Regions from separate parts of the Marinobacterium sp. xm-d-564 genome, predicted to be linked through region 1. Evidence: predicted binding sites of a transcription regulator. Region 1 holds the regulator's gene; the other holds the start of a gene.
What was found. Region 1 encodes FNR, which switches genes on or off when oxygen is low (the NO sensors DNR and NnrR bind a similar motif). Its sites were predicted from a motif close to TTGATNTANATCAA; they were not measured.
Positions count from the first base shown of each region.

Region 2: a site for FNR is predicted at 3,035-3,048, ahead of XMD564_RS04645 (cytochrome ubiquinol oxidase subunit I). Genes of this name have one in related genera too.

Region 1 covers NZ_WBYO01000002.1:189,169-200,312, forward strand. Annotated here, with positions in the region: gene XMD564_RS03190 (SDR family NAD(P)-dependent oxidoreductase) at 1-294, shown strand, start outside; gene queE (7-carboxy-7-deazaguanine synthase) at 831-1,481, opposite strand; gene XMD564_RS03200 (recombination-associated protein RdgC) at 1,481-2,398, opposite strand; gene XMD564_RS03205 (thioredoxin fold domain-containing protein) at 2,498-2,902, opposite strand; gene XMD564_RS03210 (alpha/beta hydrolase) at 2,928-3,806, opposite strand; gene XMD564_RS03215 (adenine phosphoribosyltransferase) at 3,883-4,425, opposite strand; gene fnr (fumarate/nitrate reduction transcriptional regulator Fnr) at 4,439-5,200, opposite strand; gene hemN (oxygen-independent coproporphyrinogen III oxidase) at 5,322-6,707, opposite strand; gene XMD564_RS03230 (sulfite exporter TauE/SafE family protein) at 6,783-7,436, opposite strand; gene ccoS (cbb3-type cytochrome oxidase assembly protein CcoS) at 7,439-7,651, opposite strand; gene XMD564_RS03240 (heavy metal translocating P-type ATPase) at 7,658-10,063, opposite strand; gene XMD564_RS03245 (FixH family protein) at 10,073-10,582, opposite strand; gene ccoG (cytochrome c oxidase accessory protein CcoG) at 10,673-11,144, opposite strand, start outside.
Region 2 covers NZ_WBYO01000003.1:117,116-128,259, forward strand. Annotated here, with positions in the region: gene XMD564_RS04635 (c-type cytochrome) at 1-253, opposite strand, end outside; gene XMD564_RS04640 (hypothetical protein) at 264-1,487, opposite strand; gene XMD564_RS04645 (cytochrome ubiquinol oxidase subunit I) at 1,499-2,893, opposite strand; gene XMD564_RS04650 (hypothetical protein) at 3,152-4,363, shown strand; gene XMD564_RS04655 (GTP-binding protein) at 4,442-5,494, opposite strand; gene XMD564_RS04660 (amino acid ABC transporter ATP-binding/permease protein) at 5,507-7,117, opposite strand; gene cydD (thiol reductant ABC exporter subunit CydD) at 7,114-8,799, opposite strand; gene cydX (cytochrome bd-I oxidase subunit CydX) at 8,873-8,977, opposite strand; gene cydB (cytochrome d ubiquinol oxidase subunit II) at 8,990-10,126, opposite strand; gene XMD564_RS04680 (cytochrome ubiquinol oxidase subunit I) at 10,129-11,144, opposite strand, start outside.

The DNA.
Region 1 (11,144 bases):
AGTCGATTCAGAGCGAATGCTTTAAAATCTTTACTCAAGTATGTCGATGTTAAGCGTTCAGTTAACTATGATCGCTATAATGAGATTGTGCTTCCGCGGCTTAACAAGCCAGATCATGAGAGCTCCGGTAACTACCCACAAGAATATGTATTTAAAGCTCTAAAACATGCTGTAGAGGCTAGAAATCCCAGAGAAAACTATTACATTACGCCGCCGACAAAGGCTTTGTACTGGTTAGAAAAAATACTATCAAAGCGCCAGTTGGATCGTTTGTTGAGAGTAGTTGATCGATAAATAGATGTCAGTGGGTTTCCAAGTATATGTTTAAAGATATTCATCCAGGTTCTGTCTAATTTTAGGAAAAGTAAGTGAGTATCAGTAGACCTCAGTTCCTTGAATTTATAATCTGAATATCACCCTTAATTTGAACTTAAATATTAGATTGTTCTAATGCAAATCCACAGCCCTCTCCAATGCACAGTTTTAAATTCAAATAATGTTGATACCAGTATCAAACTTAGTTTGAAATAACATAATTCTGCATCAGTGTCGCCAAAGTACTAACTTAAGTTCTATTTTCGACATTATGATCAAGTTAGGCCCAAAATAGACAATTTAAGATTACATTGCCAATGTAAGTTATTGTTTATTATAGGCTTAATGGTATTGGTTAAATTTTAACCAATTTTCTGCTTTTACCTTTTAATGACGCTTTAGTTCACCTTTGATGACTCTGTGCACAGGGTTATCCACAGATAATGTGAGCACACTTTGCTAGCCCCCATGGTTACTGGGGTGGTCGATTTTAGAGAATTAAAGGTTAAAAACGATCAGTCGATGTCAAGGATTTTGTGGGTCTGAATGCTCAATTTCCATTGAGGATTTTGCATACAATATTCGATACAACGTGCACGATTTTCAAGCGCGTTTTGGTCATCCAGGGGTTGGATGTAGAAGTGTTCGAAGCTTAGATTTTGGAACTGTTCTGGCTGTGCTCTGAGCTCTTTTTGCGGGTAGACCAGCTTCAACTCGTGGCCCTCTAAAAGAAGAATCTCGGAGCTCCCTTTGGGGCTGACACAGACCCAATCGATTCCGTTTGGAAGCGGTAGGGTGCCGTTGGTCTCAATGGCGATCTCAAACCCTTGGTTATGTAGAGCATCGATCAGATCGCTGTCCATCTGCAGGGCAGGCTCGCCCCCGGTGATGACGACAAAGGGTTGTCCTTGCTTAGGATCTGGCCAGAAGCTAGCGATCCTTTGTGCCAGGGCTTCGGCGGAGGTGAACTTGCCGCCGTTTTGACCATCCGTACCCACGAAATCGGTATCACAGAATTGGCAGACTGCAGCCACTCGATCGGCTTCACGACCACTCCAAAGATTACAACCGGTAAAGCGACAGAACACCGCAGGGCGTCCTGCGTGAAAGCCTTCGCCTTGTAGGGTGTAGAAGATCTCTTTTACGGAGTAGGTCTTTGCCAAAATTAAGCCTCTTCTGCCTCACCGCCCAGGGCTTCCAAAAGCTCAGGGAGTAGGCGGGTAAATTCAATGCCCAACAGGGCTAGATCAGCATCCAGTGCCAGTGCTTCGTCCTCTTGCTCGCGGTCGCTCTGTTGCTCTTGGTACTGATCCGTCATTTTAATCGAGTGCAGGGTTAGATCCGAGTGCATGACAAACTGCAATTGATCACGCCACACCAGTTCTAGGCGCTCTGCTAACATGCCTCCGCTAAGGTGCGCTTGGATCTCTTTATCTGTCAGGTTTTGGCCTTTAATCTTGATCTGGCTGCTGGTCTCTAGAGGATCGGTAAACTCGGTGACAGCACCCAGTTCAAGTGCACGGGGTAGATCACGGTTCTCTAGTAGCCAGTCGCTGAATACTTTGTTGGCAGGAAGCGCGGTCGAGGTCAGTTTTACCGATAGTGACCCTAGATCTTCACGCAGTGTGCTTAGCAGCTCTTCTGCGCGCTTAAAGCTGCTGCCTTCCACAATCAGTAGTTTATGGTGAGGCGCAATAAGAGCACGTGTGGTTTTACGGCGTGTAAATGCGCGTGGTAGCAGTGTCAGAGTGATCTCGTCCTTAAGCTGCACCTTCTCTTTACGGTAGACCTTACGATCTTCGGTCGCCTCTATCTGTTCTACCTTCTCGTTGAGCTGATCTTTGATCACGCTCGAGGGTAGGATCTTCTCCTCTTCTCGCAGTGAGATAAGGTGAAAGCCGTGACTGGTCAGTACCGGTAGATCGATGACACCTGGCGCCACTTCACCCCAACCCACTGAACGTGGTTCTGCGCCTTTGCAGGGTACGAAGGGTCTGGCTTCTAGCGCCTCCATCAGTGCGGCTTCATTGAATGAATCACTGGGAGAAAAACGGTACCAAATAGCGTTACGAAACCAGAGCATAAAACCTCTAAATGCGGATTAGGTGAAGGGGCGCTATTATGTTGCTCTGATAGAAGGGATGCAAGCAGAGAGCCCTCTGCTTGCGGTTAGTTTCTGAGCTTAAAAACTGTTACGAGCCGATTTAATCGCTTCATCGATGTAGTAACCGTAGAACTCTGGCGTGTTCACACCGACGATCTTTTTAGCGCGAGTCTCGCCCTTTGCATCGACAAATAGAATGGTCGGGGTGAAGCGTCCACCCAAGCTTTTAGCAACCTGTTCAGCCGAGCCCGTTGAGCCATCAAAGTTGATAACGGGAGTAGGGTTGCTCAGATCCAGTACCTGAATAGGGGGTGCATCGTTCGTTTGTAAAAGAGGTTTTAGGAAATCCTCTTTGACGGTAACACAGAAGGCACAGCCATCCTGAGAGACCAACAGAACAATTACTTCGTTAGGGTTCGCTTTACCAAGCGACTGAAGATCCGTAGCTGTCTCAAGCTTTACCTCGGCTTGGGCGCTTATCATAAGGCCCAAGCTGAGAAGAAGTGCGCTACAGGTTTTCGATAAAATCGACCGCATATTCCACCGCCTCGTCGGCAAACAGATCTAAGAAGAAGTGATCTGCATCCTCAACGACTACTAGTTCAATGTTCTCTTTGTCGATACTTTCCATCTTTTCAGGAAGATCTGCAACCACGGTATCCAAGCTGCCTGCGATGACTAGAGTAGGGATGTTCGTCTCTTTTAACACTGTGGGTGTGTCGTACTCTGGGTAGTTGCCGTAGTAGCTTAGGACGGCTTCAGCCGACGCACCGCTGTTCTCACAGTAGATGACGCTGATGCCATCGATTATCGCTTTAGGGTCCATGCCCTTAGCTTTCTCTAGAATCGGCTCGATGGGCGTTTCATAGCGTTTGCCATAACCCTCTAACGTCTTGCCGTAGTCCCAAGTTGCAGGTGCTAATAGAACTTGGCCTTTGATCTTATCTTGGTTAGCTGCAGCAAATTGAGCCGTCTGGTTGCCGCCACGTGAGTGACCCATTACCCAACGATCGCCTGCGCCCTGTCCATCCAGCCAAGTCTGCCAAGCATCCATTTCAGCCAGTGCTTGCTGCATGGTGTGTTGAGCCGGAACGGTACAGTCGTACATCGCTGATTCGCGGTTATCCAATCCATAACTTAGGTTGATGGCTAAAGTAGAGATGCCGTAATCGACCATCTGTTCCTGCACGTAGCTGATGATCTCCATCTCGTTGTGAGCCAGGGTGCCGTGCGTCAGCATTAGGACACCGTCTGCTAAGGATTTATCAGCAGCCAGTTCAAGATTGCCGTTGAGTGTTAAACCCTCAAAAGGAATCTGAACCTGTTCAGCCTGTGCAGTTGCTGCCATAAGTGATGCAGCGAGTAGGGTGGTCGATAGTCGAAGCATTTAAAACTCCATTAAACTTAAAATTTTTATCGTTTCTAGGTATAAAAAAACCGAGGTGGCTAAACCTCGGTTTCTATTAGAGACCGTCGTAGGCCAGTAAGCAGTATACGGGGACGCCGGTGTCTTGGATTTTTTGTGATCCGTTAAGGTCTGGCAGGTCAATCAGCGCTGCTACCTCAACAACGCTAGCCCCTAGACCGTTGATCAGTGTGCAGGCCGCCAGTGCTGTGCCCCCAGTGGCAATAAGGTCATCGATCAATACCACTTTGTCGCCAGCGGTAACGGCATCCTTCTGAATCTCCACGGAGGCTGTGCCGTACTCTAGCGTATAGTCTTGGTGAATCGTTTCACCGGGCAACTTGCCTTTTTTACGAACCAAAATCAGAGGCTTGTTCAGCTGGTGCGCAATAATCGCACCAAATAGAAAACCTCGAGCATCGATACAGGCTATGTGGGTAATATCCATCTGCATGTAACGATCAATAAAGGCGTTTGCGACCATGCGAGAGGCACGTGGATCTTGAAAAATCGGCGTAATATCACGGAACAGAATGCCAGGCTCTGGCCAATCTGGAATAGAGCGGACAACCGATTTTACATAGTGCTCGTCGTAAGACATTAAAGATCCTTATTTAACCGTGGTGTTGATTGCACTCTGGGCTGGGTGCTTCACCAGCCGCATCCAGCAGCGCTGCTTGATCAAGAATTTCCAGCTCTTTACCTTCAACACGAATCAGCTCTTGTGAAGAGAAGCGTGTAAAGATTCGACTGACCGTCTCGACCGCTAGGCCAAGGTAGTTGCCTATTTCGTTACGTGACATCGAAAGTCGGAAGGATTGTGCAGAGTAGCCACGCAGGGCATAACGTTGCGACAGCTTGAAAATAAAGGTTGCGATACGTTGTTCAGCCGTCTTTTTAGAGAGCAGCATCATCATCTGTTGGTCATCGCTGATCTCGTGGCTCATAGAGCGCATCACAGAACGACGCAGCTCTGGCATTTGACCTGCCAGATCGTCCAAGCGTGAGAAAGGGATCTCACAGACAGTGGTCGTCTCAAGCATCTTAGCCGACATTGGGTAGCTGCCTGAATCGAATCCGGCTAGGCCAACCAGTTCACCTGGGAAGTAGAAACCGTTGATCTGCTCTTCTCCCTCAGGGTTTACAGAGTAAGTTTTTAACGACCCCGCACGAATGGCGAACAGTGACGTGAACTCTTCACCCTGTCTAAACAGGAAGTCGCCTTTGTGAAGTGGTTTACTCTTATCAACGATGTCGTCGAGGCGAAGCGCCTCTTCGTCGTTTAGAGAGACAGGCAAGCAGAGTGTACTCAAGCTACAGGTGTTACAGCTTACCTGGCCGATGCTTGCGAGTTTGATGTTCTTGGTGTCAGACATAACGGCTCCTTAGTTGTCTGACAGTATATCCAAAAGCGCTTTATTGACCCAAGTCAATTTAGATAAAAAAGTGGACTTTTTAGCGGTCCACTTTTAATACAATTTGCTGGGCGGAATCGGATTAGATGATTTTAGAAAATCGCTGTTCTGAGTGATCGATATAGGCATCAAAGGTCATGCAGATTCGACGAATCAACAAACGCCCAGCGGCGGTGACATCCATTCCATCCTCACTTAAATGAATTAGGCCATCCTGTGCCATAGGCTCAAGCAGTTTTAATTCGTTAGCGAAATACTTTTTAAAGTCGATGTTGAGCGCTTTGGATTGATCCGCAAAATCGAGTTGGAAGTCACAGATCAGGCGGGTAATCACCGCTCTGCGAATTTTGTCATCCTCATTGAGGCAGTACTCTTTGGTTAATGCTGAGCCCTGAGATTCAATATCCTGCGTGTAGCGCTCAATGTTAGGGCTGTTCTGTAGGTAGTAATCACCAATCTGACTGATGGATGAGACGCCCAAACCAATCAAGTCACACTGTGAGTGGGTGGTATAGCCCTGGAAGTTTCGATGCAGCGTTCCATCGTCTTGGTGTTGTGTCAGTGTATCGTCTGGCAGAGCAAAGTGATCCATACCAATGTTGCGGTAGCCCGCTGCAGTCAGCTTCTCAATGCTTTGATGGTGAATCGCCAGTTTAGTGAGCGCATCGGGTAGCTCATCGGCATTGATGCGACGCTGTGGTTTAAAGCGCTCGGGTAGGTGAGCATAGTTAAATACCGAGAGACGATCGGGTCGTAGCTCTAGAATTCGGTCCAAGGTCTCGGCAAAGCTCTCTTCAGTTTGCAGCGGCAAGCCATAGATTAGATCAACGTTGATTGAGCGAAAGCCCAGTTCACGCGCCTCTTTAAGCAGGTCCGTTGTCATCTCGAGAGATTGCACGCGGTTTACTTTGATTTGAACCGCTTCATTAACATCCTGAACCCCTATACTGATGCGGTTGAAACCCAATTCACGCAGCAGTTTTAAGCGGCCAGGTGTCATCTCGCGAGGGTCGATCTCGATGGCGTAGTCACCCTGATCATCATCACGCAGTTTGAAGGCCTCTTTTAGTGCCTGCATTAAGCGAGCGGTCTGCTCATCATCGATGAAGGTGGGTGTACCACCACCCCAGTGAAGCTGATCCACTTGAACGTCACTGCCCAGTTCAGCGCTGCGCAGTTTAATCTCTTTTAACAGCGTCTGAAGGTAGGGTTCTGCGCGGGAACGATCTTTTGTGACCACTTTGTTGCATCCACAGTAGTAGCAGACGTGTGCACAGAAGGGGATGTGAATATAGAGTGATAAAGGCTTACGACTGTCGCGCTCACTGATCGCTTTAGAGAGCGTTTTGACACTGTCTGGAGTGTCAGTAAATTGCAGTGCGGTTGGGTAAGAGGTGTAGCGTGGACCTGCTAAATCATAACGGCGAATCAGGTCGGTATCCCACTGGATGTTGGTCTGTTGCAGCACAGTAATATTCCTTAATCATCAGATGTCAGAATATTAAGCAATAATAGAGGTTTATGTGTTGATACGGGTCAACCGCTACGCGCTTAACAGTGTCCAAATGCCCATCAGTATCAACAGCAGCCCCGAGAGTTTGCGTACCAAAGTGTGGGCGACCAGCTCGCGTAGTTGTTTAGCCAGTAGTCCAGTGGCGAGCATGGCTGGTAATGTACCCAAGCCAAAGCCCAGCATGAGTAGAGTGCTTTCTGTAACGCTCCCGGCGGCTGATGACCAGATCAAGGTGCTGTAGACCAGACCGCAAGGTAGCCAGCCCCAGCCAATGCCCAGTACTAGGGCTTTAAACGGGGTATCGGCAGGCATAAAGGGTTTAAGGAGAGGCGCTATCTGTTTCCACAATAGCGAACCAGCCTGTTCCAGTTTGGTTAAACCAAACCACCACTGTGCGATGTAGAGGCCCATGCTGATCAGTAGAAGGCCTGCAATCCAGCGTAGCGCAAAGGCTATCTCTGTCTGTTGTAGGGTTGCACCTAACAGACCAAGAATGGCACCCGCTGCACAGTAGCTAGCGATACGTCCAAGATTGTAGCTAAACAGACCTAATAGGGAGTTGGCTCGACCTGTTCCACCTATACTGAGACTCGAGGCAAGTCCACCACACATGGCTAGGCAGTGTGTTGTGCCAAGAAGGCCAATGATGAATGCCGAGGTGAAGCTAAGAGAGGCGGGCAGCATGCTCAATCTTTTGGTGTTTCAGAGGATGGAGCTTCAGGCTCTTTTTTGACGCGCGCGTCTTCAGGAATCATATCTTCATCATCGTCGTATAGAATGCGATGAGCAGGGGACTCTAGGTCATCAAATTGACCAGAATTAACGCTGTAGAAGAAAGCCCAGGTCGCAAAGGCTACCAAGATAATCGCGACAGGGATAAGTAAATAGACGATTTCCATAAAAACCTACAGCTGTTTGGTTAGACGAAGGGCATTACCGACAACAATCAGCGAGCTAAGGGACATGCCAATAGCCGCCATCCAGGGGGCAATAAAACCACTTGCTGCTAAGGGTAGCGCGATTAGGTTGTATAACAAAGCCCAGCCAATATTTTGACGAATGATGTTTCGTGTTTTACGAGCCATGTTAAGGGAGCCAGGGATGCGTCTTAGATCAGAGCTGACCAACACAGCATCAGAGGATGTTTTGGCAAGGTCTGTCGCGCCGTTCATCGCAATAGAGGTCTGCGCACCGGACAGAACGGGAATGTCGTTGATACCATCGCCAATCATCAGGATGCGTTCACCGTCGTTTTGCATCGCCTTTACACGAGCTAGCTTATCTTCTGGCGACAAGTGCGCTTCAACATGATCGATCCCTAACTCAGAGGCGATGCGTTGTGCATTCGCTTCGCGATCACCGGTTAGCATGCCAACAGGTAATCCCAATGCTTGGATCTGCTTAACCGCTTCAATAGCCTCAGGTCGAAGTTGATCGTCAATCGAAAACCAGGCGAGAGGGCCGGAGCTATTACCCATCAGAAGAAAAATCCCTGTCCCTTCTGGGTGAGTGGGAGGTTGGTTTCCAAAGAGTTCGGATACAAACCCGGGTTTACCAATACGATAGGTGTTTCCGTTAATCGTTCCCTCTACGCCTCTACCCACATGGTTAGTGGCCTCTTCAACAGAGTATTCAAAGTAGGGAGCAAAAGCGGACGCGATGGGGTGCTCTGAGCGGCTCTCAATTGCTGCCGCTAGTTGATTGAGCTCATCAACGGACTGCTCACAGAGAGGGGTGGTCTCACGCAACGTCAGTTTGCCGGTGGTCAGTGTGCCGGTTTTATCAAAGTAGACGGCCGTGCACTGTGCCAAACTCTCTAATACATGCCCGCGAGTAACCAGCAGTCCCATTTTACGCAGAGAACCTATGGCTGCTGTTAAAGCCGTCGGTGTAGCCAAGGATAGTGCGCAAGGGCAGGTAACTACTAGGACAGAGAGTGTCACCCAGAAAGCGTCTGAAGGGGATATCTGCCACCAGATAAGACTGACAACGACAGCCGTTAGAAGAACACCAGCGACAAAATAGCTCGCAACCTTGTCGGCAATCTGAGCCGCCTTGGGTTTATCAGCCTGAGCACGATCCAATAGATTCAAAATGGAGGACATGCGCGACTGTTCAGCACTGCTGGTGATCTCCATCTCAATCGCTTGCTCCATATTGATGGTACCGCCTACTAAAGGGTCGCCAAGCGCTTTGCTGACGGGCAGAGGCTCACCGGTGAGGGCCGATTCATCAATGCTGGTGTGTTGCGTAAAGAGTATGCCATCAGCCGGTATGGAGTGACCGGGCTTAACCAGTACGCGATCCCCTGGATTGAGTTCCGATACAGGGACAAGCTGTTCGCCGGTCTCGGTCAATCGCGTAGCGCTGGCTGGAAGAATATTGGCCAACTCATTGCCAGCCATACCCGTTCTGTGGCGAGCTTTCATCTCGAAGAAGCGGCCAATCAACAGGAAGAAGGTGAACATCGAGACCGAGTCGTAGTAGACCTCGCCGCTCTGTGTGATCGTAGCCCATACGCTGGCTATATAAGCGCCACCAATAGCGATAGATACCGGCACATCCATACTGAGGTGTCGGGTGCGAAGATCCCGTCGGGCCGCGTTGAAGAAGGGGCGCGCGGCATAAAATACAACAGGGGTGGCAACAATGAAGCTGGTCCAGCGAATAAAGTTCTGGATGTGCTCCTCCATGAAGAAGGCGTCACCTAGGTAGAGTGCCGATGACATCATCATCACCTGCATCATGCCGACACCGGCCACACCGAGTCGGCGCATCGCCTTTTTTTGCTCCTGTTCGTAGAGCTTCTCTTCTTGGTTGGGCGTAAACGGGTGAGGTGTGTAACCGATCGAAATGATGGCGGCCATCAGTTCACTTAAGGGTTTCTCTGACGGGTTCCAAACGAGTCGAGCGCGGTGGTTGGTTAGGTTAACGGTAAAGCTAGTGACACCAACCTGTTCGGTCAGATGCTTCTCTAAAAGCCAAACACAGGCAGCACAGTGGATCCCTTCAATGACAAAGAGGGCCTCTTTGCGATCGGAGTCTATGGTTCTGACGAACGGTGCTTGAATGGATTCATTATCATAGAGTGCGAGTTGATCTTCGGACTCTATTTCAGTGGGGCGTTCTTGCTGTTGATTGCCGCGGTGCTGGTAGTACTTCTCTAGACCTGATCCCAGTATTGTTTGGGTGACCGCGCGGCAGGCGGGGCAACAAAATGACTCTTGCTTTCCATCAATTGAAAGCTCAACCTTCACCCCCTTAGGAATAGGGGTGGCACAGTGAAAACAAGAGTCTTTTGGATTACTCATTTTGGTCTGTTAGAACTTACCCACCTTGAAGGTATTTTGATCGTAAGGGGGCAATATTTCGCGACGTAGACGCCAGTTACCCTCAGTGTTGGTAATGATCAGGTAGCGTTTGCCGGTTAGTGTGCTCTGTAAGTTGCCAACGTAGACGCCTGTACCGCCCACTGAGCGAACCGTTAGGCTTTGATCATACTTCTGGTGGGTAGGGTGAACCAGGTCAACGGATAGTTGATCACCCAAAAAACTGTTCGATTTAAGATCCAAGCGAATATCACCGGTCAGTGTGTCCAACAATACTTCACCATGAATGCCTAAGCGATCCGCTTCATCTGAACGGCTGGTGTCGACATTAGTACCACGTGCCTCTTTGTAGTAATCGTCTTTAACCACGCCATCCATAGTCGTAATAGCAAGATAGAGGAAGGTTGTTCCATAGATAACCACAGCGATCAACGGCGCCAATACAAACCATAGCCATTTCTGCTTGTACCAAGGGCCAATGTCGTGAGTCTGTTCAGTCATGTAAACCTCAAAATAGTGACTAAAATAAAGCGCGGATACCCCTAAGAATATCCGCGCGTGAGTATATCACAGATTCTCTGTGACACTGTCTTAACGCTTAGGCGCAGGACCTATGAAACGACTTTCTGATTCAGCTTCAACGCCTGAGCCATCAGTCGCTGTTACGATAAAATCGATCTCATAGTTTGCTCGCTCCATAGCGCGAGGATCCAGAATGATCGACAGGTTGTGATCGAGTAGTTCACCAACGGCTACGTTTACAACGGTATCACCATTGATGATGGCATCCTCTAACCCTTCAACACGGATCTCGTACTGGTAATCACGTTGTGATTTGTTTGCCAGTTTTAGTGTGTAGGTGTTACGGATCAACCCATCATTAGTAGTGCTGTAGAGCTGACCGCGTTCACGAATAACGTCCACCTCAAGCGGCACTCGTGTAAAGAGTACATAACTGAAGGCGATGAACATGGCACAGATCGCGACGAAGTAACCGATCAAGCGAGGGCGGAAGATATGGGTTTTTTTACCGTTAAGCTCATGCTCGGTGGTGTAGCGAACC
Region 2 (11,144 bases), on a different contig from region 1:
ATATCTCATCATCAGTGAGTGCTAAAGCAACATTTCGCATAATTGTCGATGAGCGTTCGTCACTACGGAAATCTTTCATGGTCTGAATGAACACATCAGCCTTAAGCCCGGCGATACTGATGAGTGCAGAGTTTTCAACAATGCCGTCTGTGCCATGACAGCCGGCACAATTGTTCGCCATAATTTCCGCTCGCTCATCGGCCAAAGCTGAGGACGATAGGAGTAGGGCGCTTAATATCATTACTTTTTTCATCGTCAGCTCCTTACTGTGCCCATACCCAGAATCCGACGGCAAAGTAGTGCACGATCCAGATTAAGATGATGTAAATGGTCCAGTTACCGAGGCGAGAGATAGCCACAGAGGGCGTGTAGGTGCCTTCTGTTTGTCCTGCCTGCCATGCAACCGTGATTAGATAGGTGCAGGCCATGCCACCGACAACCGCAAAGGTCGCGAAGAACAGAATGGTGCTGTACCAATCCATGTTGATTGGGTAGTCCATTGGGTTGTAGCCAGACTCAACGACTAGGGCAAACCAGCGAATGATTTCACGATCAACCGCGACCAGTGCGATCACTACAAAGGCGATCGCTACTAACCAGTAGGCGGTGTAGCCGTTGTTAATTTTGCTGCCAAATAGAGTCGGCACCATCGCTAAAGCGATCAATGCTACTGCTGTGATGTAGAGCATCGGGTTGGTTAAAAACTCAGTTTGGTTTTCTGGCAGGCTAACCATCCAGATTGCACCAATAAGAAGCGATACCACAGAGCCTTGTGCAAGCAGTTTGCGCGCCAGAGTATGAACAAACTCAAGGTAACCCGAGTCGCTACCAGGACGAACGCTGATGTAGTGGCGGTAGCCGTAAAGCCAAGCGCCGGTCACAGGTGCTGCGAGAGCGATCATAAATATGAAACGCGCCCAGTTGATGGAGTGTAACTGAGTGCCGCTGGCATCAATTTGACCCTGTGGTGCGTACCACTCCATCCACTGATCAGGGGATAGCATCTGGTTGGTTAGGGTGTGCATGATTAGACCCACAACAATGAATAGCGCAAGCGATAGAATCATGCTGCCAGGGCATTTTGTCTTATTCTGAGTCAGATCTTCATTTTTAAAGTAGAAGAGGTAGATCAATAGATAAGCGACTGACAGTATGATGATGAATCCAATGACCCACCAAGCGGACAGTACATTAGAGGTGTACCAGAAAGGATCATAGATCACCTGCACAAACAGCAGAGGCGCAACGCCGATAACTACGGCAACCGACACCGCAATCTTTGCGGTCGATAGCATGGCATTTGCAAGCTGGCGCCAGTAGCTATCTTGGCTCAATGCTCCACGAATTGTCAGCGCTGCACCGCCCAACATAACGTGAACCGCAAACATATGAAGAGCAAAGGTGACGACACCTAACACTAAAAATAGAATCGGATGTGAGGGAACCCCAGCCACATCACGAAGTGCGTATAAAGAGTCTACATTCATCGTGATACTCCTTAGTGAGACTGAGACACAGTGATCGGATTACCCTGATCAGCCGCGACTGCAATAGATTGATCTTTCAACTGACGAATAAAGCTAGCCAAGGCCACTGCTTCATCTTGTTGAAGTGGAATTTGTGGCATATAGAGCGTTGTACCACTCGACAGTGCCGCTCTTAAGTAGGCCGCAATATCCGACTCGCTAGAGTCGTCACCAAAGTAATTTGCCAGTGGGCGAATCCCTGTATCGGTCAGTGAGTGACAGTTTGAACAGGTGTTCAACGCTAGAGCTTGACCAACCGCCTCTTTATTAGAGTCAGTCACCGTGCGCAGCTCCTCGGGAAGGAAGATCAGAGCGTTAGTGAAGCCATGCTCTTCAATGGTTGGGATTTCACTTTGAATGCCAAGCCCCGGAACATCACGCCCAATAACCTGGTTAGAGTAAACGTATCCACCTGCAACATAGGGCTTACGGATCGACTCGCGCGCCACTTCCTCTGGCCAGAGACCGAACACCAAAATGACGACCGTCATTACGCCTGCGATGGCTGGTTTTAGCAGTTTAGGTGCTGCCAACGTCGCTGCGAAATAGGCCATGATGCCGCCCATTACAGAGATTAGAGCGGGTGTGAAGTATTCCGGTAGACGGTTCTCCATGACCAATTCAGCGGTCGCTGGAATGGTTGATAGGTACCATTTGAATAGACCAAGGCCGGCTGCAGTCGCTACCAAACCTAGAATCGCCAAACGACGAACCATCTCTTTGCGGAAATCGATATCTTTAATTGAAGAGGCAACAATGCCCCCGACTACCGCTGTCATGGTGAACATAAACGCCGTTCGCATCGCCAATTGCGCAAAGGTGTTGGCGCCGTAGAAACCGTTCAAGTAACCGCCTTCGGTGTACCAACTCTCATTACCAGGCATCAGCATGAACGACAGAATACCGATAATGATTAGCATGGTTGTGTAAGAAGCTAGGCCAAAGATGATACTGATGCGCAGGTGTGTTTTCTGATCTACCTTATTCACCAAGTAAACGATCATGTAGACACCGATGACCTCGATGACAAAGAAGACCCACTCAGTTGCCCACTTCCAGACAAAGCTATGAATCAGTGCCGAAATACCTCGCGGACTTCCGACTGTGGTTGAGAACCAGATGCCTGGCCCGGTAATCGAACCTAAGACATAAGAGAAGACCAAAAGAAACAGGCCGTAACGACGAATGTAGTCGAGAAGCTCTGGGCGGTTCTTACGGTAAGCGACCACCGCAAGGTAAGAGAAGACCAGTGCTGCACCCACCGATGTGTGTGAAAACAGAACGTGTATGGTCGCAATGATACCGATGATCCAACCTGAACCAAGAGTCGGTTCAAACCAGACTGGATAGAGTCCTAGCATCTCCATTGAATAATTCCCCTTGAAGACGATACGTTTTGAGGAGTGCCTCCCCGCTCAATGGTCGAGTCATCTCGACCAGCTTGGCGAGCAGTATCTATTCATGCAGTGATCGTCGCATTGAGAATCCGCAACCGGATTTAATGGTTTTTGCGATAAATCAAAAGGGGATGATTAATATCTATATTAGATATTGCTAATTTAATGATTTGTTAATATATTAGAAAAGTCTAATACATTATGGTTTAACTAATTAGGAGATCTCCCATGTTCAGAAGAGACTCAACTCAGCCTTGGCATCCTAGCTTTTTCTTAGCTGCACTTGGCGCTGGCGGTATGTCAGTGGCATTTTTTATGTACCTAATGTGGATGGTTCCGCATAAGGGTTACCCTATGCCAACCTGGGACCACTGGACGAGTGCCTGGAGTGCTGACATTGCCAGTGGTATTCCAATGCCATTGATTATCGTTTTTGCTATTGCCGGTGTCGTTATTTTTGGCTTGTTGCACATTGCGCTGTTGGTTTGGAATATTCGCGAATACAACGCAGTTAAAGGCACTGACGCCCACGAGAGGATTTTGAACTCACCCGCTGAAGTTCAAATGATGGCCTTGCCTCTGACCTTCTCCATGACAGTGAACGTGATGTTTGTATCGGGTGCGCTATTTGTTCCGGGTCTATGGACGATTATTGAGTGGATGTTCCCCGGCGCGCTGATCGCCTTTTTGATCATCGGTTACTACGCGCTAAAAATGTACGGACGTTACTTGGGTCGCATGTTGACGCAGGGGGGTTACCGCAGTGAAGAGCACAACCACCTTTCACCTTTGATGGCGGCCTTTACCTTTTCGATGCTATCGGTCGGCTTTGCGGCGCCTGCAGCGATGTCACACATTCCCGCTGTTATTACAATTGCCGCGGTGTTCTCTTACCTGTTCTTAATCGCCGCAGTGTTGGTTGTTCTGGTCGTTTTGGTGTCGGGCGTCAATGCGATGATGCAGCATGGTCTACAAGAGCAAGCGACGCCAAGTCTTTGGATGTTGGTACCGATTGTGACACTGCTCGGTATTGAGTGGTTACGTATGGAACATGGCATTGCTCACCTAACCGGTGGTGCATTGGATGCTGGCGATAACTTCCAAATGATGACGTTGATGGTTGCCCTGCAAGCCGTGATCTTGATGGTTGGGTACCGTGTCATGAAGTTGAATGGTTACCTAGACAAGTATCTGCACGGAGGTGAGCACAGCCCAGTTGCCTTTGGTCTGGTCTGCCCAGGTGTTGCCTTCTTTGTGCTGAACCTTTTCTGGTGGCACGTTGCGATTGTCGGCAACGGCATTGTCGCTAAGTTTGGCTTAGTCTACTGGTTGGGTATCGGGGTTATGTTCTTGATTCAGGCCGCGACGATTTATGCGATTGTCCGCCTTACAAACAACATGCTTCGCCACCCAGAGTTAGTGGTAGAACCTGCAGTATAAACAGTAGGAGCGATCTCGAAGAGGTCGCGATTAACTGAAAAACCCCATGAAATGTCGTTATTTCATGGGGTTTTTACTTTACGGCTCCGCAATATCAATCAGCTCCTTAAACGTGTTCTCGATAAACTCTTTGCTGACGTTTTGCGTGATAAACACTAATCGTGTTCGCTGATCATCGTTTGGCCAGGCTGGTAGAGGAACGGGTGGGTGAAACAGTTGCTGTACCCCATGAATGACTAGGGGTTCTGCAACGCCTTCAATATTTAGTAGGCCTTTGATACGTAGGATGTTGCTGCCGACTAGACTCATTAATAACTGCATCCAATCTTGAAGCGCTTCTTTGCTAATCGGCTTTTCAACGGTCAGGCAGAAGGATTCGATGTTGTCACCATGACGTTTGGCATGATCATGATCGCAGCCATGCTGATGGCAATCATGGTCATGGTGGTGATCATGTTGTTCAGAATAAGCCTCCTCTTTTAACCAGGCCTCTACATCGGTTAGTTTGCCCTCAGTAGTGAACAATCCTAGGTTGAGCAGCTGATTAGGGTCTGCTTTACCGCTGGCCACCTCAAGCTTACGCGCACTGGGATTGATTTGGGTAAGTCGGCTGATTAACGCCTCTTTTGCCACTTTATCGGTCATATCCCCTTTGGTGAGTAGCAGCAGGTCTGCCAAAGCAGCCTGTTTTACGGACTCTTTATGCTGATCTAAGGTGTGTGACCCCGTAGCCAGATCGACCGTCGTGACAACACCATCTAATTGATAGGCTTCAGCAATCCAGCGATCGGTCATCAGAGTGTGAATGATGGGAGCAGGGTCTGCCAACCCAGTTGTCTCAATGATGATGCGCTTGAATTGTCGACCCTCAGGCTCTGAAATTTGTGCGGTTACTTCGTGAAGCGTGTTGACCAGATCACCCCGCACGGTGCAACACATGCACCCGCTGTCCATCTCCATCAAGACATTCTCGTTGCTCTCAGCCACCAACAGATGATCCAAGGCGATTTCACCAAACTCATTAATGATAACCAGAGTATCTGATAGTTCAGGCTGATTAATTAAGTAATTCAGTAGTGTGGTTTTTCCACTGCCTAAAAAGCCTGTGAGGAGTGTAATAGGGGTTTTCATAACAATGTCTCTCTACAGCTGGTGTAAGGCGTCCTGCGAAGCTCGTTGCTCAAGATCATGTGACACCAGAATAACCAGCTTATGTTGCCAAAGATCTCGTAGCGAATTGACGATGGTGGATTGAAGCTCAGCATCCATTCCAGCGAAGGGCTCATCTAACAGCAGGATGTCAGCCTGTTTCAGAAGCAGACGCGCCAAACCAATGCGTTTTAACTCACCGCCAGATGGCTCCCATTCACCAGGACCAATCCAAGTGTCGAGTTGCTTGGGTAGTGATTCGACCCATTCGCCTAGCTCTACTGTTTGCAGTGCACTGATAATCTCTTCGTCGCTTCGTTGGCCAGTGAAGTCTAGGTTGTGACGCAGTGTAGAGCGAACAATCTGTACTCGTTGAGGTAGATAAGCGATTTGAGATAAGGCGGTACCTTCAACGATCAGGCTGCCCTGCTGTAGCTCAAGTTCGCCAGCAATTAATCGAAGTAGTGTGGTTTTACCGCGGCCACTCTGTCCGGCAATCCAGTTTAAACCTAGCTGATTAAACTCAACAGATCGCGCTTCGAAGACGCTCTGTGCACTCCCCTCATAAGCGTATGAGAGCTCTTTGATTGAGATACCAAAATAGGGCTTTTCTATGCATATAGTGCGTTTTTCTTCGAAGTTTTGCTTATTTTTACTACTTTTGCCTAAGCGACTTAAAGCGCGTTGGCCTAACAGAAGGTGCGAGATGGCTCCATTTGCAGCGGCAAAGACCTCAATGGTTCCGAGAGATAACAGCAGCAACATAAAGATTAATGCGCCGGCCAGTTCACCCGTGAGATAGGCCTGCAGAGCCATGAGCAGTGTTAAGCCGACCAAAGATAAATTAATCAATTGCGATAGAAGGTTGATGAGTTGCTGGCGCTTTAGGGCTTGGAGTTCGAATAGATCCGACTGTCGGCTCTGCTGGCGCAACCTATTGCCCTCATGTTCAAGCTGCTGCGACAGGGTGAGCAGGCGCAAGCTTGAGAAGATACCGCTGGCGCGTGACCAGAGTGCATTTCGACTCAGATGCAGCTCAGACTCGGGCTCCAGAACCGCTTTAGCATAGAGCCAAGGAATTCCGATCAAAGCTAATAGAATTAATGGCAGGCTAGCTATCGCTAGACCGGGTAGAAACAGAGCCGTAACCAGAATAAACCCAAGCGCTGAAAAGAGAGCGGTAATGGCAGGCACGAGCGAATGCAGATGGATCCCTTCAATGTTTTGAATATCCTGCAGCATCTGACTCGCACTGTCGTGTCGATTCATCCGTGCGCTGATGTTTTGGCTGTTGGCTAATCGAGAGAAGATATCTCGTCTTAGTGTCGATATGAGCCTAAAGGTTGCTTCGTGATTGGCCAATCGCTCCCCGTAGCGACCAGCTGTGCGGGCAATGGAGAGACCACGAACGATGGCGCCGGGGGTGAAAAAGTTAAATGCATGAGCGGCGGCTGCCGTCACACCGGCTAAAGCCGCTGCACTGATGAACCAGCCTGATACAGCCAGTAGAGCGATGCCGGCAAATGCAGTGACAATGGATAGGGTTAAGCCGAGTAGAAAGACGCCTCGCTCTGCTAGCAGTAGAGACCAGTAGTGTCGATTCATGCATCTACCTCCGCTTTAGCTAAAGTGAGTCGTTGCGTGAAGTTGAAGCGATTGGTGCGGTGACTGGCCATGATGATCATGCCACCCTGTTCAACATACTGGTTTAGAGCATTCATAAACAATTCGGCGGTATCAACATCTAAGTTCGCTACAGGTTCATCAAGAAGCAGTAGTTTAGGTCGATGCAGAAGCGCTCGCGCAATCGAAAGACGTTGTGTCTGACCTCCCGATAGAAAGTGCCCAGAGTCCGTGATGAAGTAGTCCAAACCCTGCGGAAGTTGCTTAACGACGGTTTCTAATTGAGCCGATCCTAGGGCAGCCCAAATGTCATCATCAGAGTAACTCTTACCTAAGCAGAGGTTCTCCCTTAACGATCCATAGATCAGTTCTGGGTGCTGGGTTATGTATCCAATGGTCTGCTGCCAGTGAGGGTTGCTGTAAGGTTCGATTGTTGTTTCGTCAGCAGACAGGGATCCAGATAGTGGGGGACGAAGCCCTGCTAGGGTATCGAGTAAGCTCGTTTTTCCTGTGCCAGAAGGCGCTTCAATCAGTAGTGATTCACCCGCTTTAAGCTCAACAGAGACAGGTTTGTGAATGGCTTGATCACTACCTGATACTAAGCCTTCGATTTTTATCGATGCTTTAAAAGAGCCTGCTTTTGAAGGTTCACTAACTACCCTTGACTGTTCAGCGGCCTGTTTGAGTTGCTCAATTTGCTCGGCGACAGCCCGAGCATTCGATTTTGCGTGGTATAGCGCGCCCATCTTACGCAGGGGTAAGTAGTATTCGGGCGCTAGCATCAATAGAAAGGCACCTTCAGCAAAACTGATGTCTGTTCCCCATGCACCGAGAGAGTATTTGTCCAAAAAGAAGAGTCCTAAATAGACTGCGACCAGTGCCACGCTGATCGCGGCAAAAAACTCCAAGAGCGTCCCGGACAGAAACGCCAAACGCAGAACTTTCATCGTGCTAATACGGAACTGATCCGATTGATGATGCAACGCCTCGGTCTCTCTATCGACTGCTCTCTCTTGCTGAAGCAGATCGACGTTACGAAGACGATCTTCGAGTAGATGGCCAAGCCGATTGAGCTGCTCTAAGTTGTTGCGTGACGCTTCCCCCGCTTTATTACCGACAATGATCATAAAGATCGGAATCAAAGGCGTGGTCAGCAACAAAATCAGCGGCACTAACCAGTTCACAAAGCTAGCGGCAATTAGAATCAAAACGGGAGTCCATACAGCCATCTGCTTTTGAATCTTAAACTCTGCGTAATACTCTTTGAGCTTGTCGACTTCACTGGTCAGCAGGTTGGCCAGTTGTGCCGGCTTGAAAGCAGGGAAGAGCGAAATCCCAGTTTTAAAACTGAGGCTAAGAATCTGCTCTCGCAAGCGATCGCGGATGGTGACTGAGTTGCGCAGATTGATAGTCGATTGCCAGAGTGATGCAGCCGCTTTAACGGCAAGAATGAGGAAGGCCGCAGCGACCAAAAGAAGCGGGCTGTGATCTAAGCTGCCCTGAGTTAATACCTGATCGATCAACAGAGCGACCCAGTAGGCGAATCCAATAGTACAAAGCGTTTGAATCACGCCCAATAGCAGCGACAGGCGCATGGAACCCTTCAGATCAAACTGGTGCTGATCGAGGATTGCGGTCGGGTTGGATTTTCGTTGTCTGGCCAACTTAACACTCACTAAGGTTTACAAAAAAAGGGGCTCGAAAGCCCCTTGATTACGTACAGCTAGAGCGTACAGATTAATCGTCTGCGCGCTGCTCCTCTTCAGCATCCAACCACATCGCGTTGATGATGCCGAAGCTGCAGGCTAGGAGTACGCCAAGGATCCAAGCAAAATACCACATCTTCTTAATCTCCTAGTAGTTTGAAACGCTGTTTTGTTCGATGAACTCAGGTTCAATTCGACGCCACATTTTGTAGTAGCCCCAGAAGGTGTAACCCAAAATGATCGGTACAAAGAACAGAGCCACCCAGAACATGATCTCAAGTGTCAGTTCACTCGACGTCGCATCCCACAGCGTTAGAGCGCTGGCTAGATCAGTCGATGAAGGCATCACGAATGGGAATAGGGTGAAACCGGTCATAAGAATGATCGCTGCGATCGCCAGTGAGCTCAACGTAAAGGCAAAACCACTTTTACCCGCTTTAGCCATTAAGCTTGTTAGCAGAGGGAGTGCCACAGATGCCGCTACCAATGTCCAAAGGATTGGGTAATCGGTGTAGTTACCGAACCAGTTGTCAGTGGTCGTTACGGTTTTGCTCAACGGGTTAGAAGGAGCATCACCCACGACAGTAGAGCTGATTTCGTAACCAGGAATACCGTAGTACAACCATGCACCCGCAACCGCTAAGAGTACCGTTAGAACCGGACCTAGCAGAGTTGCCATAGTTTGAGCGCGGCCTTGAACCTCACCGCCGGCACGCATCTGCAACCAAGTTGCACCCTGCAGAGCAAGCATTACCACGCTGGCTAGGCCACAGACAATGGCGAATGGGTTCAACAGAGCCCAGAAAGAACCGGTGTAGATTGGGCGGGTAAACTCATCAAAGTAGAAGGGCACGCCTAAGAATAGGTTGCCGAATGCCACACCAAAGACCAGTGATGGAACAAACGAGCCCACTGCCAGTGCATAGTCCCAGTTGCGACGCCAAGCGACAGAGTCCTTCTTAGAGCGGTACTCAAATCCGACAGGACGGAAGAATAGTGCGAACAGTACCAGTAGCATGGCCCAGTAGAAGCCAGAGAATGCTGTTGCGTAAACCAGTGGCCAAGCGGCAAAGATGGCACCACCGGCAGTGATTAACCACACCTGGTTACCGTCCCAGTGAGGCCCGATGGTATTGATGATGACGCGGCGCTCAGTGTCCGTTTTACCCAATACAGGGATCATCATAGCAGTACCCAAATCCATGCCGTCTGCAATGGCAAAACCAATCAGCAGTACACCAACCAGCAGCCACCAAACAAGTCGAAGCGTTTCGTAATCAAACATCATTAAGCTCCTTGAGTCGCTGTGTTCTGTTCAAAGTGGTAACGGCCAGTCTGCAAGGCGCTTGGGCCTTTGCGGATGTATTTCACCATCAGGTAGATCTCGATGACCAAGAACAGAGTGTAGAGTCCAATAAAGCCCGCCAAGCTCATCCACAGATCCGTCTCAGTTAGGTGAGAGGTTGCGACATAGGTCGGAAGAATTTCACCGATCGCCCAAGGTTGACGGCCAAATTCAGCAACGAACCAACCCATCTCACTGGCAATCCAAGGAAGCGGTAGAGAGAGCAGTGCGAACCACTGCAACCAACGTGTCTGGTAAGCCTTACGCTTAGCGGTGTAGTAGAAGGCTAGGACAAATAGAAGCAGCATCGTAAAGCCTGCACCGACCATGACACGGAAGGTCCAGAACATCGGAGCCACCTGTGGAATGGTGTCCCGAGCCGCCAGTTTGATCTGCTCTTCGGTCGCGTCAACAACCGCCTGCGTGTAACGCTTCAACAGCAGACCGTAGCCCAGATCAACGCTGACTTTAGAGAACGCAGCACGATTTTCAGGAGTGTCTTCACCGTTACGCAGTTTCTCTAGAAGGCCATAAGCGACAATGCCGTTGCGAATGCGATCTTCAGCATGAGCCACTAGATCTTTAATACCGGTAACCTCCTCATCCAAGGAGCGGGTTGCAATTAGACCCAAGGCGCCCGGAATTTTCAGAGCGTAGTCAGTTGTCATGGTCTCTTCATTGGGAAGGCCGACAACGGTAAAGGCTGCAGGTGCTGGGTGTGTATCCCACTCCGCCTCGATCGCTGCCAATTTAACCTTCTGCACTTCGCCCACTTCGTAGCCAGATTCGTCACCTAACACGATGACAGAGATCGCAGAGGCTAAACCGAAGGCTGAAGCGATCGCGAATGAACGACGTGCAAATGGAATGTCACGGTTACGCAGCATGAAGTAGCTGCTGACGGCTAGAACGAAGATAGCGCCCGTTACATAACCTGCAGAGACAGTGTGAACAAACT